Regions from separate parts of the Nostoc sp. NZL genome, predicted to be linked through region 2. Evidence: predicted binding sites of a transcription regulator. Region 2 holds the regulator's gene; the other holds the start of a gene.

Region 1 (6,195 bases), on a different contig from region 2:
CGGCAGTTATCTGGGGCCTGTACAAGTTGGTATTTACTTGAATGCTGGAGTGATGTAGGAATATTAGAACCAGCAGGATATGCCGTCAGTGTCAACGAAAGCGTTGCAGTTATCGCTAAAGGTTTTCGCCAGTCAAAAAACGTGATCATAACCAAACTTCTCAGTCTAAAAATAATAATTACTAATACCAATTCTTTGGGAGACTGCACAAAATCAACCTTAGTTAAACTTGGAACTAAAGCCCCAAGTTCTGGAGCAACCTCACAGGTAATCGGTATAAGTCGCATTTCTAATAAATGACGTTGGTGAAGAAAGTTGTGTTGCAAAAAAACGCGTGAATAGTCAAAAAGTTGCTTGAAGAATTAATAACGCCTTTTTTTGAGTTTGCTTGCTATATATACTAAGCTTATTATTGTGATATCGAAGACGTTTAGTACTAGTTATTTTTTAGCGATCGCTTAACAGAAACACTGGCTATTCATAAGATATAAGGGCACAACAATATATTGTGCCCCTACATCTGTGGTCTATTCAATTAAAAACTGCTGTGTATGCCTAAATCTTAAGGATAAAGGCCTCTGTCAGTCAGCGCCTGCGCCACTCTACCCACCCCTAAAGTGTAAGCTGCTAATCGCAGAGGAATTTGGCGCACCTCCGACTGCTGAATTACTCGATGGTAAGCTTGTACCATCAAATGCTCCATTTCGCGGTTAACGCGCTCCTCATCCCAAAATACGTAGGAAAGACCCTGCACCCACTCCAAATAACTGACTACCACGCCCCCAGCATTCGCCAAGATGTCCGGTAGCACTGTCACGCCCCGCGCCTCTAACACTAAGTTAGCCTCAAGAGTAACCGGGCCGTTAGCCGCTTCTGCTACAATTTGCGCCTGCACCTGATTCACATTTTCTTCAGTGATTTGGTTTTCCAAAGCGGCTGGTATTAAGACATCGCAGGATAAAGTTAATAAATCTGCATTGCTAATTGGTACAGATTGGGGGAAGCCCATAATACTCTTGCGATTTTCAGCAGCGTAGACTTTCAACTTGGGAATATCAAGACCGACTTCGGAAAATACTCCCCCAGCACCTGTTGAAACAGCGATAATTTTTGCGCCTGCTTGATGTAGTAATTCTGCTGCGGCACTACCAACGTTACCGAAACCCTGAATCGCTACTCGCACTCCTGCCAAAGATTTACCTTGCTGTGCCAGCGCCTCACGGACAATAATCATCACGCCACGTCCGGTTGCCATTTCCCTTCCCAGGGAACCACCAATAGAAAGTGGTTTCCCAGTTACAACCCCTGGTACCGCATGACCGACATTCACAGAGTAAGTGTCCATCATCCAAGCCATCTCACGGGCAGAAGTACCCATATCTGGGGCAGGAATATCTACGGCAGGCCCAATATCTTTAATCAACTCGCTGATATAACGGCGGGTGATTCGCTCTAATTCGCCAACACTGTAGCGTTTTGGATCTATGGGAATACCACCTTTCCCACCACCGTAAGGAATACCTAACAAAGCACATTTCCAGGTCATCAGCATTGCTAGAGCGGATACTTCGCGTAGTGTCACAGCCGGATGGTAACGAATTCCGCCTTTGTAGGGACCTAAAACATCAGAGTGCTGCACGCGATGTCCAGCAAGAACCCGTATTTCTCCATCATCTAATTTCACGGGAATGGAAACCGTGACAACCTTACGCGGGTGGCTAAGAATTTCCAGCACACCCTGATTTAAATTTAATTCTTTAGCTGCCGCTTCTAAGTAGCTACAGGCTTGGTCAAATGGGCATATATGCGCTGGAGAAGCAGGTTCTGGCAGCAACAGCGATTTTGAAATCATAAGATTTTCTCCTAATCACGGTATCTTTACGAACCGGATATGATCTGTAACTAGCTTATCCTTTTTTTTGAGAAAATAGGAGTTTTGTAGTTTTTGTTACAGTTTTATGTTTTATATCCTGCTATAGAGGCAAAAACAGGATGTTTCTACATCAGGAGCAAATGCTTAATTAAAACTTATATATGATGTCGGTGAGATAGTTAAACTCACAAGTTTCTACCCTGCTAACGCGATCGCTGCATTCTGCCCCCCAAAGCCAAAACTCAAACATAGCACTTGCCTAATTTTACTGAGACGTGCTGCCTTAACGATTTCCAAATCAAATTCTGGCTGCTGCAATCCTACACAAGGTGGTATTATTTGATGCTTTAATGCCATGAGAGAAAAAGCCACGCCTAAGGCTCCAGATGCTCCTAGTGTATGACCTGAGCTTCCTTTTGTAGAACTAACTGCCACGCCTTGGGGAAACAAATGCTGGATGACCATGCTCTCCATCTGGTCATTTAGCTGGGTAGCTGTGCCATGAGCATGAATATAATCAATATCGGCTGGTGTCAGGCAACTACGTTCTAGACATTGTTTGATGGCAGCGATCGCACTTTTCCCCTCTGGTTCTGGTGAATTACTATGATATGCGTCGTTAGTTAAGCCAAAACCGAGAATTTCACCATACACTTTTGCTTGACGCTGCTTTGCCAACTCTGCTGATTCTAAGACAAACACAGCTGCGCCTTCGCCCAACACTAAGCCTTCCCGGTGCAAATCAAAGGGATAAGCCCCAGTTTTTGCCAAAGCACCCATCTGCTGAAACCCAGACAAAGTTAGGGGTGTAATTGGTGCTTCTACTGCGCCAGCGATCGCCTGTTGACATTGCCCAGTTTGTATAAGCAAAGCTGCTTGGGCGATCGCCCAAATTCCAGTTGCACAAGCAGCCATCGGTGCCAAAACTATACCTGATGCACCGATTTGTCTTGCAGCTGCGATCGCATTCATGTGAGGTAATGTATCTAGCCAATTTCCAAAAGAGGACACGGGCAAATTCGTCGCTTCTTCATACATTTGCCGCGCCAGAATTTCCCAAGACGCTTGATAAGAGCGACTCGATCCAATGACTACAGCACAATCAGCTAAAGGTGAGACTAACCCAGAATCTTGCAAAGCAGAAGCAACAACCATCTGAGTTAACAATGTCAATTCAGATGGTTGTTCACCAATTAAGCCTAGAGGAAGTGGTTTCAGTTCTGGAAATGGTTGATGCAAACTAATTCCAGATTTACCTGCTAGTAAATTTTGCCAGCTATCCTCTAAGCTTCCACCCAAGGCAGAAACTAGACCAATACCAGTAACACAAACCTTCACTAATTTAGGAGTTAATAATTGTTCTGACTTTTCACGGTATCTGTAAAACCTCTCTCTAAATCTCTCTCCTAAAAGGAGAGAGACTTTGAATTTTCTCCCTTTCCCCGTCGGGAAGGGGGTTAGGTTTTTCGTGGACTTTTCCACATGGACTGAATTGTCAGAGTAGTTATTCTCCCTCTGCTCGTCTACTGCCCTGGTGTTTTCAGATTTTCAGCACCTTGGGTAACTTTAGCAGAGTCAATGCGATCGCCTTGCTGAATTTTGTTCACTACATCAAGACCTTGAGTGACATTGCCAAACACGGCGTAGTTACCATCCAAGAAGGCTAGATCCGCTAAAGCAAAGTAAAACTGGGCAGAAGCGGAGTCTGGTGATTGCGATCGCGCCATCGCTACTGCACCCTGCTTATGGGGCAATACGACAGGTTGAGAAGTAGCATCAAATGGTTTATTGTAAGTCGGAGTATCTGAACCTTTAGCCTTAACTTCTAAAGGTATGTAGCGAGCATTTCCCGTTTTTGGGTCAATATAGCTACCGGTTCCCAGTCTATCTGCTGGAACTTTCGGGTCTTTGCTTTGGGGATCGCCCCCTTGAACTACAAACGGTTGGGGGTCGCGCACAACTCGATGGAAAGCTAAACCATCGTACACACCCTTTTGCACTAAATCTACGAAGTTGCCAGCTGTTATGGGGGCATCAGTACCGTCTACTTCGATAGTAATCGGTGAGCCTTTAACCGTGAGCACCACAGTAGCCTTACCTTCGAGCCTTGGTAAATCTGTTATTCCAGGAATACTCTCACTACTAGTTTGAGATACAGATGTTGCTTCAGTAGTTGTCTTAGTACCAGCCTCGCTTGTGGTCGAGGTAGCTGTCGAGGTTGGAGAAGAAGTATTAGAAGCGACTTGCTGTGTTGAACATCCTCCCAACATCAAGGCACTGATGATCACAAGAGAAAGCAAAAATTGTGAAATTTTTAACCGCATTGCCAGTTACTGATTTAACCAGAGTATCTTATCGTTTTGAGGGGCATTGGGGAGTGGAAAGTGGGGAAAGATGAGGAGGTAGCGGTTCATGAGGGAGCAAACAAAACATTATTTATTTTTCTTCATCCCCCATTCCCAATGCCCAATGCCCCATACCAAATTAAAGTCCTTCTAATGACACTCCCAAAAAGCGGGCTAATTTTGCGCCTTCTGTTTCCAACTCTGTTAAAGATAACGGTTGTCCAACCCGTGTTAAGGGTATATCTCGCCGACCCTTAATGCGTAGATAGAGTGCACGAATGGGATTAAGACCTTCTTTGACTGCTATTCGCACAGATTGCACATCTTCTATGCGGCTATCAATCTCAATTCGGCGGTTTTTGCCAGGAAATCCCCAACGGAATATTTTGATTGTGCCAGTCTCCTGATTAAATTCGTTGTAACCGCCACCTACATCCAATAAGATTACTAGCCACAGGTATGTGGCTAATAGCAAGCCAGCAGTGCCATATAACCCCATCACCAATCCTTGGGGGATGAATACCAGTTGAGTTGGATCAGAAACTATGAGTAAATTAACTTTTAAATAACTGGATATCCCAGCTAATAAAAAGCCGCTTGCTCCCAGCGTAACGATAGTTGCCCACCAGTAGTTACTGAACCGACGAGAACCGAGAACATTTTGATGCAGGAGGCGATCGCCTTTGTTAATCGTTGTTGATGCCGTCATTGAACTACCATTGCCCGTGAGATACTCGCTGTGACATACTCGCACACTGAATGCTCTTGCATAAAGTGGTGGCTCTCTGTGCCAATCCGGCGATTGCTTAGGAGGCATTGAGAGCTATATTTTAAGTCCACGGGATACTTTACCGCAGACGATAAATTTTTACCCTGTACCCTACAAATTTTACTGTCCCGGATGATGATGGCTTGCTTGCACTATGGGACAAACCACTTAGGCTATTTGTATTAGTCAAGATTTGCCAACTTCCTTTCCCGTTGTCTAACGTTTCACATAGTTTTTCTAGAGGTGTATCAACGACCGTGGCGGTGAAGTAACCATCCACATTTTACCAAACATTGTTGACAAAAACTCAACTGCGCTTCTCCCTAGTTCTTGCTACCCATATAATTTGCTAGAGCACGTTATATAATTTCTTTACTCAATCGCTGACAAAAATTCTTTCTCCCTTTTCACTCTGCTCCCCTTCCCCTGCCTGTTTTTCACATCTTGGGAATGAGTTACCCACCTACGTCCATCTTGACTAAATTTTGTTAGATTTCTGAGAAAAGTTGTGTCAAATTGTAAAATTTCTGATATTCATATTATTTATAAGGTTCGTGTTTCATACCTGATTTGCTTCTGTGTATCAGGCAAAAACCCTGACTAGTGTGATAAGTTAAGAATCATTAAGTTACCACAAGCTAGATTACTAGCCGATGGTACGTGTAATGGCATAAAGAAAGAGAAATGCTGATTTAATTAATCAGCAAGCTCTCAGAATCTCAGTTGCTTTCACGCTGTTGAGATTGTCAAAAAAAAACGTTAATTCCTCACGGCAGTCGGTTACACTGGCTCTCCGCCCTGCCTTAGAAACGTTGCAATTTTAGTAAAAAAAGAGGATTTTAGTCCGATGACCATCGCAGTTGGACGCGCCCCCAGTAGAGGGTGGTTTGACGTTCTAGACGACTGGCTCAAGCGCGATCGCTTCGTATTCGTAGGTTGGTCAGGGATACTATTGTTCCCCTGCGCCTTCCTAGCACTAGGCGGTTGGCTGACCGGTACCACCTTCGTCACCTCTTGGTACACCCACGGATTAGCCTCCTCCTATCTAGAAGGTGCTAACTTCCTGACAGTAGCAGTATCCACCCCCGCCGACAGCATGGGACATTCCCTATTGCTGTTGTGGGGACCAGAAGCCCAAGGCAACCTCACCCGTTGGTTCCAATTGGGTGGTTTGTGGCCATTCGTCGCCCTGCACGGAGCCTTCGGTT
Region 2 (8,823 bases):
AGTTAGTTGCAGTTGGCACAACTATAGTGTCTCCATCCCGCAAGGTAATATCCTGTGATAACCTGCCTGTTTGGATGAGTTCCTTCAAATTGACACTGACGACTTGCTCTGAGGAGCGTCCTATTTTACGCCGTAATTGTACTTGAGTCACATCCGCAGCTAGGGTTACCCCCTGCGCTGTTGTCAGTGCGGCTAATACAGTGGGGTATTGTACGCCTGGATTATCTCCTGCCCCTCCACTCAAGCTCAGGGTGTAAGCCCCTGGACGTGTCACCTCTCCAGCAACAAAAATATTGATCGGACGAGGCGATAACAAATTGACTGAGATCAAGGGACGTTTGAGGAAGCGAGCATATCTTCTGGCAATTTCGTCAGCAGCCTGTTCAGTTGTTAGACCAAGGACTGACACACTACCAATTAAAGGTAGGTTGATTGCTCCACCTGGGGGAATTTGGTATTCGCCTGTATACTCAGGTACTTCAAATACATTTACACGGATGCGATCGCCGCCTCCTAATGAATAATTAGTATCTATTTGTGTTTGCGTGGTTGGTGATTGTGTAGTTGGTGGTACTGGTTGTCCCTGAGCTAGACTGGCAGATGGCACAGCGGCATTGACAGCAGTTAACAAAGCCACACCCACAACTGGCTGAGTTAGGAATTTAAACAAAGTTGTGTTAAGCATATTTACCTTGAGACTCTGAAACTACGATCAATAAAGTACTGTCTAAACATTTTTATTTTGACTATACCTAAGTATTCAAGTTCCCCGACACTCTTATTTTCCTCGAAAAGTGTCATTTTCCGGAGTAAATTTGTCTATTGAATTTGAATTTTTAGTGAAGTTAATTTAAAGTTAAGCCAACTTGAATATAGGAATTATCAAAAAATATTAGGACTTACACAAATCAACATAGTTTATACAAGAAACTATCTGTTAACCGAACAAGTACTTACGAATGAAATTTATTGTCAAAGTCAATTTTACGACATCTTAACTGTGATTCAAAATCTGCTAGGACTACCAAAATTATGAACAATTTCATTAAATAAATACAAATAACCTTAAAAATAGATCGTAATTTGATTTTTTGTAGGTTGGCTTGAGAAAGATAAACTCAAAAAGACAGAAATTTTGGGTTTTCTTCCTCAAATTAATCCAAAATTTACTATTTACCAACAAGCGAGAAGATTAATTAAGTGAGTCATTTTTCCTTTGAATTTGTTGAATAAAAAACTCTTCTAGGGAGTAACGCGACAAGTTCATGGCGATAATTTTACCCTCCATGAGACGAAGACTGGCGAGAAAATCATAGTAATCGTCTTGTAATGTACCTTGCCATGAACCATCAGGTTCAAATCTGAGAGTGGGTATCCATTTTTTCAGAATTTCCCAGTCACCACCTTGACCTTTTACGTGATATGTGTTGTTTTTACCTAAGAGTTCATTGAGGGAACCAGAGCAAATTAATTCACCTTGAGCGAGGATGGCAATGCGATCGCAAATCTGTTCTACTTCACTAAGAACGTGGCTGTTGAAAAAAATCGTCTTCCCAGCGGCTTTTAGCGCCAAGATAATTTCCCGCATCTGGTAGCGTCCTACCGGATCAAGACCAGACATCGGTTCATCGAGAAAAACCAAATCTGGCTCGTTAATTAGCGCCTGTGCCATGCCAACACGCTGTAGCATTCCTTTAGAGTAGCGACGCAGCAGCTTTTTGCGGGCATCGGCTTGGGATAAACCCACTAATTCCAGCAGTTGGGGAATGCGTTGGCGTTGGATACTTTGGGGAATTTGGAATAGCCCAGCGGCTAGCTGCAAAAATTCCCAGCCAGTGAGATAGTCATACAAATAGGGATTTTCCGGCAGATATCCGATATGTTGCTTGATAGTGCGATCGCCCAGTGGCTCACCCAATAATAATCCTCGTCCAGAGCTAGGACGAATAATTCCTAGCAACAATTTTAAAAGGGTAGTTTTCCCAGCTCCATTTGGCCCCAGCAACCCAAAGGTTTCGCCTTTATAAACTGTTAGAGAACAGTTTTTGAGAGATACGACTTTTTGATTTAGCCAAAAACCAGTGCGGTAGACTTTTCGCAACTCAGAAGTCAGGACTACTGGCGGAGTATCTGTGGTATTAAGTTGAGAATCAGGGTCATCTGCAACAGACTTCATCTCGGAATTACCAGCTTGGTATTAATTACAAGTTACCCAGTAGGCTGATAATAACCATCACTAACCTGTGTGTCAATTATCGCAAACAGAGTAGCTGAATTAACATTAAAAATATCAGCCCTGGCAAGTAATTCTGGCTAGCTTTACAAAACGCCTTTAGAACTGGGAATCAAGCCAGCACGACGGGGGTCGATTTCAACCGCCAGCCGCGTTGCCCTCGCAAACGCCTTAAATGTTGCTTCAATAATGTGATGGGAATTAATGCCATCCAGTTGCCGAATGTGCAGTGTCATTTGGCTATGGTTCACCAAAGCCACAAAAAATTCGCGCACGAGTTGCGTGTCATAGGTTCCTACCCGCTGGGTAGGAATTTGCAAGCCGTAGCTGAGGTGAGGACGTCCGGAAAAGTCTAGCGCTACTTGAACTAAGGCTTCATCCAGTGGTGCTAGGAAATTACCAAAGCGGACAATGCCTTTTCTGTCTCCTAGTGCTTGGTTGAAAGCTTGGCCCAAGGTAATGCCTACATCTTCGTTAGTGTGATGGTCATCAATTTCCAAGTCTCCCTTGGCTTGGACATCTATATCAATCAGTCCGTGGGAGGCAATTTGATGCAACATATGATCCAAAAACGGAATGCCAGTTGCTGCCGTGCAAATTCCTCTACCATCCAGATTAATGGTAACTTGCACATCAGTTTCACCAGTGGTGCGGTGGACAGTGGCAATCCGAGGGGTTTTAGTTGACTGATCGTAGCTTGAATTAACTTGACGATTGGTTGTTTGCATGGGGAGTGGAAAGAGTTAGAAGTTAGGAGTTATGAGTTATAAATTTTTAACTCCTAACTACTAACTTTATCGCGTCACATTCCCATAATTTCATATCCTGCATCTACATACAGCACTTGTCCGGTAATACCGCTGGACAAATCACTACACAAGAAAGCGGCAGTGTTGCCCACTTCTAGCTGAGTGACGGTACGTCGTAGGGGAGCTACTTCTTCTACATGATGAATCATATCCAAAATCCCGCCGACTGCTGAAGATGCCAAAGTGCGGATGGGACCTGCGGAGATGGCATTCACGCGGATATTTTGCGGCCCTAGTTCGGCGGCTAGGTAACGTACACTCATTTCTAACCCCGCCTTGGCAACTCCCATAACGTTATAGTTGGGGATTGCTCTAACACCACCTAAATATGTGAGGGTGACGATACTACCTCCCTCTGTCATCAAAGGTTTAGCTGCACCACTTAACTGCACCAGCGAGTAGGTACTAATTTCTAAGGCGGTGTTGAAGCCAGAACGAGAGGTTTGGCTAAAATCTCCACTCAAATCGTCTTTGCTAGCAAAGGCAAGACAATGGATGAGGATGTCTAGCTTTCCCCACTGATTGCGGATTGTTTCAAAGGTAGATTGAATCTGTTCATCATTTTGGACATTACAGGGAAGAAATAAGCTGGGGTTGAGGGGTTCTACCAACTCCGCAACTTTTTTCTCCATTTTGCCGCGTTCATCCGGCAGGTAGGTAATACCCAGGTTTGCTCCGGCTTTATGGAGCTGTTGGGCGATGCCCCAGGCGATCGAGCGGTTATTGGCAATACCTGTAACAAGAGCATTTTTTCCAGTCAGATTCAGCATAGAAATTGTTAATGCGATCGATCATTAGGAGCATACTAGAATCTGAGGCTAGTTTGTCTTTGTTTTACACAGGATTTGCAAAAATGAATATTGGTAAGAGTGTTTGCTGTGACAAAAATCTTGATTTTTTCTAAAGATATTCTCAAAATAACTTTATTTGTTCTTCAAAAAACCTTTTGAATACAGCTATTGGAAGTACTTATCAACAATTAGTAGCTGAAAGGATCAACAATTATGTATCATTATAAACAAAGAGTTATGAAGAGATTAGTTTGAGTATAGGAAAGTACAAAAAGGTTGACGGTGCTATATTCATTTTTCGGGTGTATTCTTAGGTAATCAGTTTTTGTTTTTCCGGCATTGGGTAGGGGAAGGGAGATGATCGTGACACAAGATAAAGCCCTAGCAAATGTATTTCGTCAGATGGCGACCGGGGCGTTTCCGCCAGTTGTGGAAACGTTTGAACGCAATAAAACGATCTTTTTTCCTGGCGATCCTGCCGAACGAGTTTATTTTCTTTTGAAAGGTGCTGTTAAACTTTCCAGGGTGTACGAGGCAGGAGAGGAAATAACGGTAGCGTTGCTACGGGAAAATAGTGTTTTTGGTGTTTTGTCATTGCTGACGGGAAATAAGTCGGATAGGTTTTACCATGCGGTTGCATTTACCCCTGTGGAATTACTGTCAGCACCAATTGAACAAGTGGAGCAAGCACTCAAGGAAAATCCAGAATTATCAATGTTAATGCTGCGAGGTCTGTCTTCCCGCATTTTACAAACGGAGATGATGATTGAAACTCTCGCTCACCGAGATATGGGTTCTCGGTTGGTGAGTTTTTTGCTAATTCTTTGTCGGGATTTTGGCGTTCCTTGTGCAGATGGGATCACAATTGATCTGAAGTTATCTCATCAAGCGATCGCAGAGGCAATTGGTTCGACTCGTGTTACTGTTACTAGGCTACTAGGGGATTTGCGTGAAAAAAAGATGATTTCTATCCACAAAAAGAAGATTACTGTGCATAAACCTGTTACCTTAAGTAGGCAATTCACATAAATGCAATTGGAGAAAGGGGAATCGGCGCGTGTTCTATTTTGAAAAATGACACTAATAGCTAGAGGTAAATCTAAAAATTGAGTAATTTCAGCTATTGCCAATTTCCACTTCTTTCCAGACAATGGTTAAAAGTAGTAGGCTGTATCTGGAAGGATTTCGGTAGCTAAAGATGACCACCGGATACATCCTCATCGCAGCAATTTTAATTCTGGGAGGCGTAATTGCAACCGTGGGCGATCGCATCGGCACACGAGTTGGCAAAGCCCGCCTCTCACTTTTTAACCTTCGTCCGAAAAATACTGCTGTACTGGTAACTATTTTTACGGGCGGTTTGATTTCAGCATCAACCTTAGGAATTTTATTCGCTGCCGACGAAGGCTTGCGAAAGGGAGTCTTTGAATTGGAAGATATTCAAACAGACCTCAGGCAGAAGCGGGAACAGCTAAAAACCGCAGAAGCTCAGAAAAGTCAGGTAGAGAGTGAGCTAAATCAAGCAAGAATTGCCCAAGCAAAAGCACAACAAGAATTGCAGGTAATCAATCAATCTTTGCAGGCGGCAAATGCCAAACAACGCCAAACACAAGCTCAATTGAACCGTACCATTAGTCAACAAGCCCAAACTCAAACTCAACTCCAACGCACTCAAGGTCAGCTAGAACAAGTTGTAACTCAGTACCAAAAAGCTATAGCTGAATTGCAAAGCGTTTACAATCAGAGAAAGGAGCTACAGGCAGCAGTTGAACTACTGAAGACAGAACGTCAAAGGCTTTACGCTGAAGCTAAAAAAGCTATTGATGAAGCCAAAGCAGCTATTGAAAAACGCGATCGCGAACTCGCTAACCGCCAAGAAGCTGTAGAACAGCGCGATCGAAAAATCGCCCAACTGGATCAACTAATTCAAAAGCGTAATCTAGAAGTTGCAGCGCGAGAGCAAGTAATTGCCAAACGGGAATCTCGCCTCAAAGAATTGGAAGGACAACAGGAGCAACTAGAACTGGAAGTTGCAAGGTTAGAAAAATATTATCAGTCCTACCGCGACTTGCGTCTGGGTAAGCTAGCTTTAGTTCGCGGTCAAGTTCTGTCTGCTGGTGTAGTTCGTGTGACCCAACCGAATGCTGCCCGTCAGGCAGTGGTACAACTTTTACAAGAAGCCAATCGCAATGCCAACCTGGAATTAAGTGAACCCGGCGCAAATCCTGCAAATGCAGAGCTAATACGCTTCACCCAGGAGAGGGTTGAGAAATTGAGCAAGCAGATTGAGGATGGTCAAGAATACGTGGTGCGAATTTTTTCCGCTGGTAATTATGTCAGAGGAGAAAAGCAGATAGAATTTTTTGCCGATACAGCCCGGAATCAATTGGTTTTTTCGGGAGGCGCGGTGCTGGCCACAACTACTACCGATTCCAAAACCATGACATCCTATCAGTTACAGCAGCGGTTGGAAATACTGATTTCTGCTTCCCAATTTCGGGCCCGTAACGCCGGAATTGTCGAAAATGTCCAAGTAGACGGGACTTTTTTACGCTTTGTCAATCAATTAAGACAGTATAATCAACCCTTGGAGATCAAAGCGATCGCAGCAGAGGACACTTATACAGCTGGGCCCTTGAGAGTAAAATTAGTGGCAATAGTCAACGGACAAATTATTTTTAGTACTTAAAAAATTATTTGCACACTGTTATTAGTAAGATTTAAACATATTGAACAGCAGGCAAAATAGTTGCTGTGATTGTATTTATTCTCTACGAGACGCTACGCGTAGCAAGATCCCTGTAAGGGTAAATTTCTAATTCTTAATTTTTAATTTTGAATTTATTATGAATTTCCGTGAATTTTCACCAACGCAACCAGTCATCTTGGGGTTTGATCCAGGTCGAGATAAGTGTGGTTTAGCGGTGATGGGACTGGATCGGCAACTGTATTATCATCAGGTCGTGCTAGCAAAAGAGGCGATCGCTACCATTGAGACACTGCGTCAAAAGTTTCCGATTTCCTTGATGGTGATGGGCGACCAAACTACAGCCAAGCAGTGGAGACAAAAATTATATCAGGAATTGACAGAACCTCTGAGTATTATTTTAGTGGATGAGCGCTACACAACCCTAGAAGCACGCGATCGCTATTGGCAAATGTTCCCGCCCAAGGGGCTAATAAAGCTATTGCCACAGGGTCTGCGACAGCCACCAAGACCGATAGATGACATTGTTGCCATCCTCTTAATCGAAAGATATTTAAATCGCCTCACTGAATCAGCAGTCAACCAATTTTAGATTTTGGATTTTGGATTGAAGAAAAAATCTAAAATCTAAAATCCAAAATTAAATTCCTAAATCCTAACTTTTAAAGTTCTGCCCGAATAGTAAAAGCATAATCTCCTCCAGGCTCTAATTGATAATCTTGTTGCTCCAAGAATCGACCTAGGGGTTCTTTGATTAAGGCGCGGCCTTGGGAAGGCTTGACGGCAAGTTCTCCCCGGCGAAAATGCCACTGGAAATGCCACTCAAACTCACCTGCACTCACTTCGCCTTCAAGGAAGCCGTGTTGCCAGGATTGGCGAGTAATTCTGACATGGGCAATGGTTTCTGGCAGACGTTTTGCACTCACAATGCTTTATGTCAAGTGTGGAATAACAGCCGATCATGTAGGCTACTTATTTTATTTACCAAACATAGCTTAATTAGACAAACTGACAAAGTGGGTATTTGTAATTGACTAGGTTGTGTTAATGAGCAAAACGACATCAGGATACTGAAGTCGCGGCTATAAACCAAGGCAGTTCAGTTAAGATTTGATGAGATCCTCCCTAACCCTCCTTTTTAGATCGTCTGGCATGGGTTGGAGGGATTTTCTATAATCAAAAATTACTGACCCAAGCCTATTGAGCTATAATCTACGCGGACTTAATGCCAAAAAGTTTGGGTCAGCAAGCTATCCTGCGAGTAATTTTGGTTAAACTTACAAGTGTATCTGTACCAGATATTTTGTGAAATGTATTATTAGAATTATCGAAAATCAGCCGCCTCTAATTACTGCTAGGAATTTCAATCACAAACTCTGTTCCTTCTCCTGGTTTAGAGGAACATTTAATTTGACCATGATGTTTTTCAACTACTATTTGATAGCTGATAGACAATCCTAAACCCGTACCTTTACTTGGTGCTTTGGTAGTGAAGAAGGGGTCAAACATGTGCGATCGCACTTCTTCTGGAATCCCAAGACCATTATCAGCTATTCTAATTACAATCTGGTTATTAATGGCTTGCGTACTAATCCAGATAGTTAAGGGTATTCTTGGACACGTTTGGGATAGCTTCAAATACCTTTGCTGTATAGTTTTAAACTTTTCCTCTAATGCATCAATACTATTACTCAAAAGATTCATAAACACTTGATTTAATTGCGAGGGATAGCATTCGAGCAAAGGGAAAGTACCATATTCTTTCACAATCTCAATAGCTGGGCGTTCATTATTGTTTTTGAGCCGATGCCCTAAAATCAGCAAAGTACTATCCAAGCCTTCATTAATATCTACTGGTTTTAATTCAGCCTCATCTGTACGAGAAAAGTTTCGTAGTGATAGCACAATTTCACAAATACGCTCTGTTCCTACTTTCATTGACTCAAGAGTTTTGGGCAAATCTTCGATGAGAAAGTCCAAATCAGTCTTGTTAATTTGCTCTTGGACAGTTGGCGATAGTGAGGAGTTTTGTCGGTAAAGCTTCACTACATTTAGCAGTTCCTGAGTATATTCATTTAAATGGATCAGATTACCAAAAATAAAACTTACAGGATTGTTGATTTCATGCGCGACTCCAGCAAGTAATTGTCCTAAGCCTGCCATTTTTTCACCCTGAATTAACCGGGTTTGAGTTTGTTTTAATTCTTGGAGAGCTTGAGTAAGTTCTGAGGTTTGACGTTTAGTTTGTTCGAGTAATTCTGCTTGCTGAATCGCAATCCCCAA

The links. The regulator NtcA, encoded in region 2, controls nitrogen genes in cyanobacteria. The targets are predictions, from matches to a motif close to TNTGTANNNNNNNNTACANA.
Region 1: F8R90_RS14070 (Glu/Leu/Phe/Val family dehydrogenase) is a predicted target of NtcA. The motif match lies at 1,936-1,955, and genes of this name have one in related genera.

The regions. Positions count from the first base shown of each region.
Region 1 covers NZ_WBKL01000099.1:61-6,255, reverse strand. The annotation lists gene F8R90_RS14075 (SH3 domain-containing protein) at 1-287, opposite strand, end outside; gene F8R90_RS14070 (Glu/Leu/Phe/Val family dehydrogenase) at 563-1,852, opposite strand; gene F8R90_RS14065 (beta-ketoacyl-ACP synthase) at 2,069-3,211, opposite strand; gene F8R90_RS14060 (peptidylprolyl isomerase) at 3,397-4,197, opposite strand; gene F8R90_RS14055 (photosystem I assembly protein Ycf4) at 4,358-4,927, opposite strand; partial or broken gene F8R90_RS14050 (photosystem II D2 protein (photosystem q(a) protein)) at 5,835-6,195, shown strand, end outside.
Region 2 covers NZ_WBKL01000022.1:41,603-50,425, reverse strand. The annotation lists gene F8R90_RS02450 (polysaccharide biosynthesis/export family protein) at 1-685, opposite strand, end outside; gene F8R90_RS02445 (ABC transporter ATP-binding protein) at 1,193-2,176, opposite strand; gene hisB (imidazoleglycerol-phosphate dehydratase HisB) at 2,320-2,961, opposite strand; gene fabI (enoyl-ACP reductase FabI) at 3,036-3,812, opposite strand; gene ntcA (global nitrogen regulator NtcA) at 4,191-4,862, shown strand; gene F8R90_RS02425 (DUF3084 domain-containing protein) at 5,032-6,522, shown strand; gene F8R90_RS02420 (pre-16S rRNA-processing nuclease YqgF) at 6,680-7,132, shown strand; gene F8R90_RS02415 (DUF3146 family protein) at 7,203-7,466, opposite strand; gene F8R90_RS02410 (GAF domain-containing sensor histidine kinase) at 7,885-8,823, opposite strand, start outside.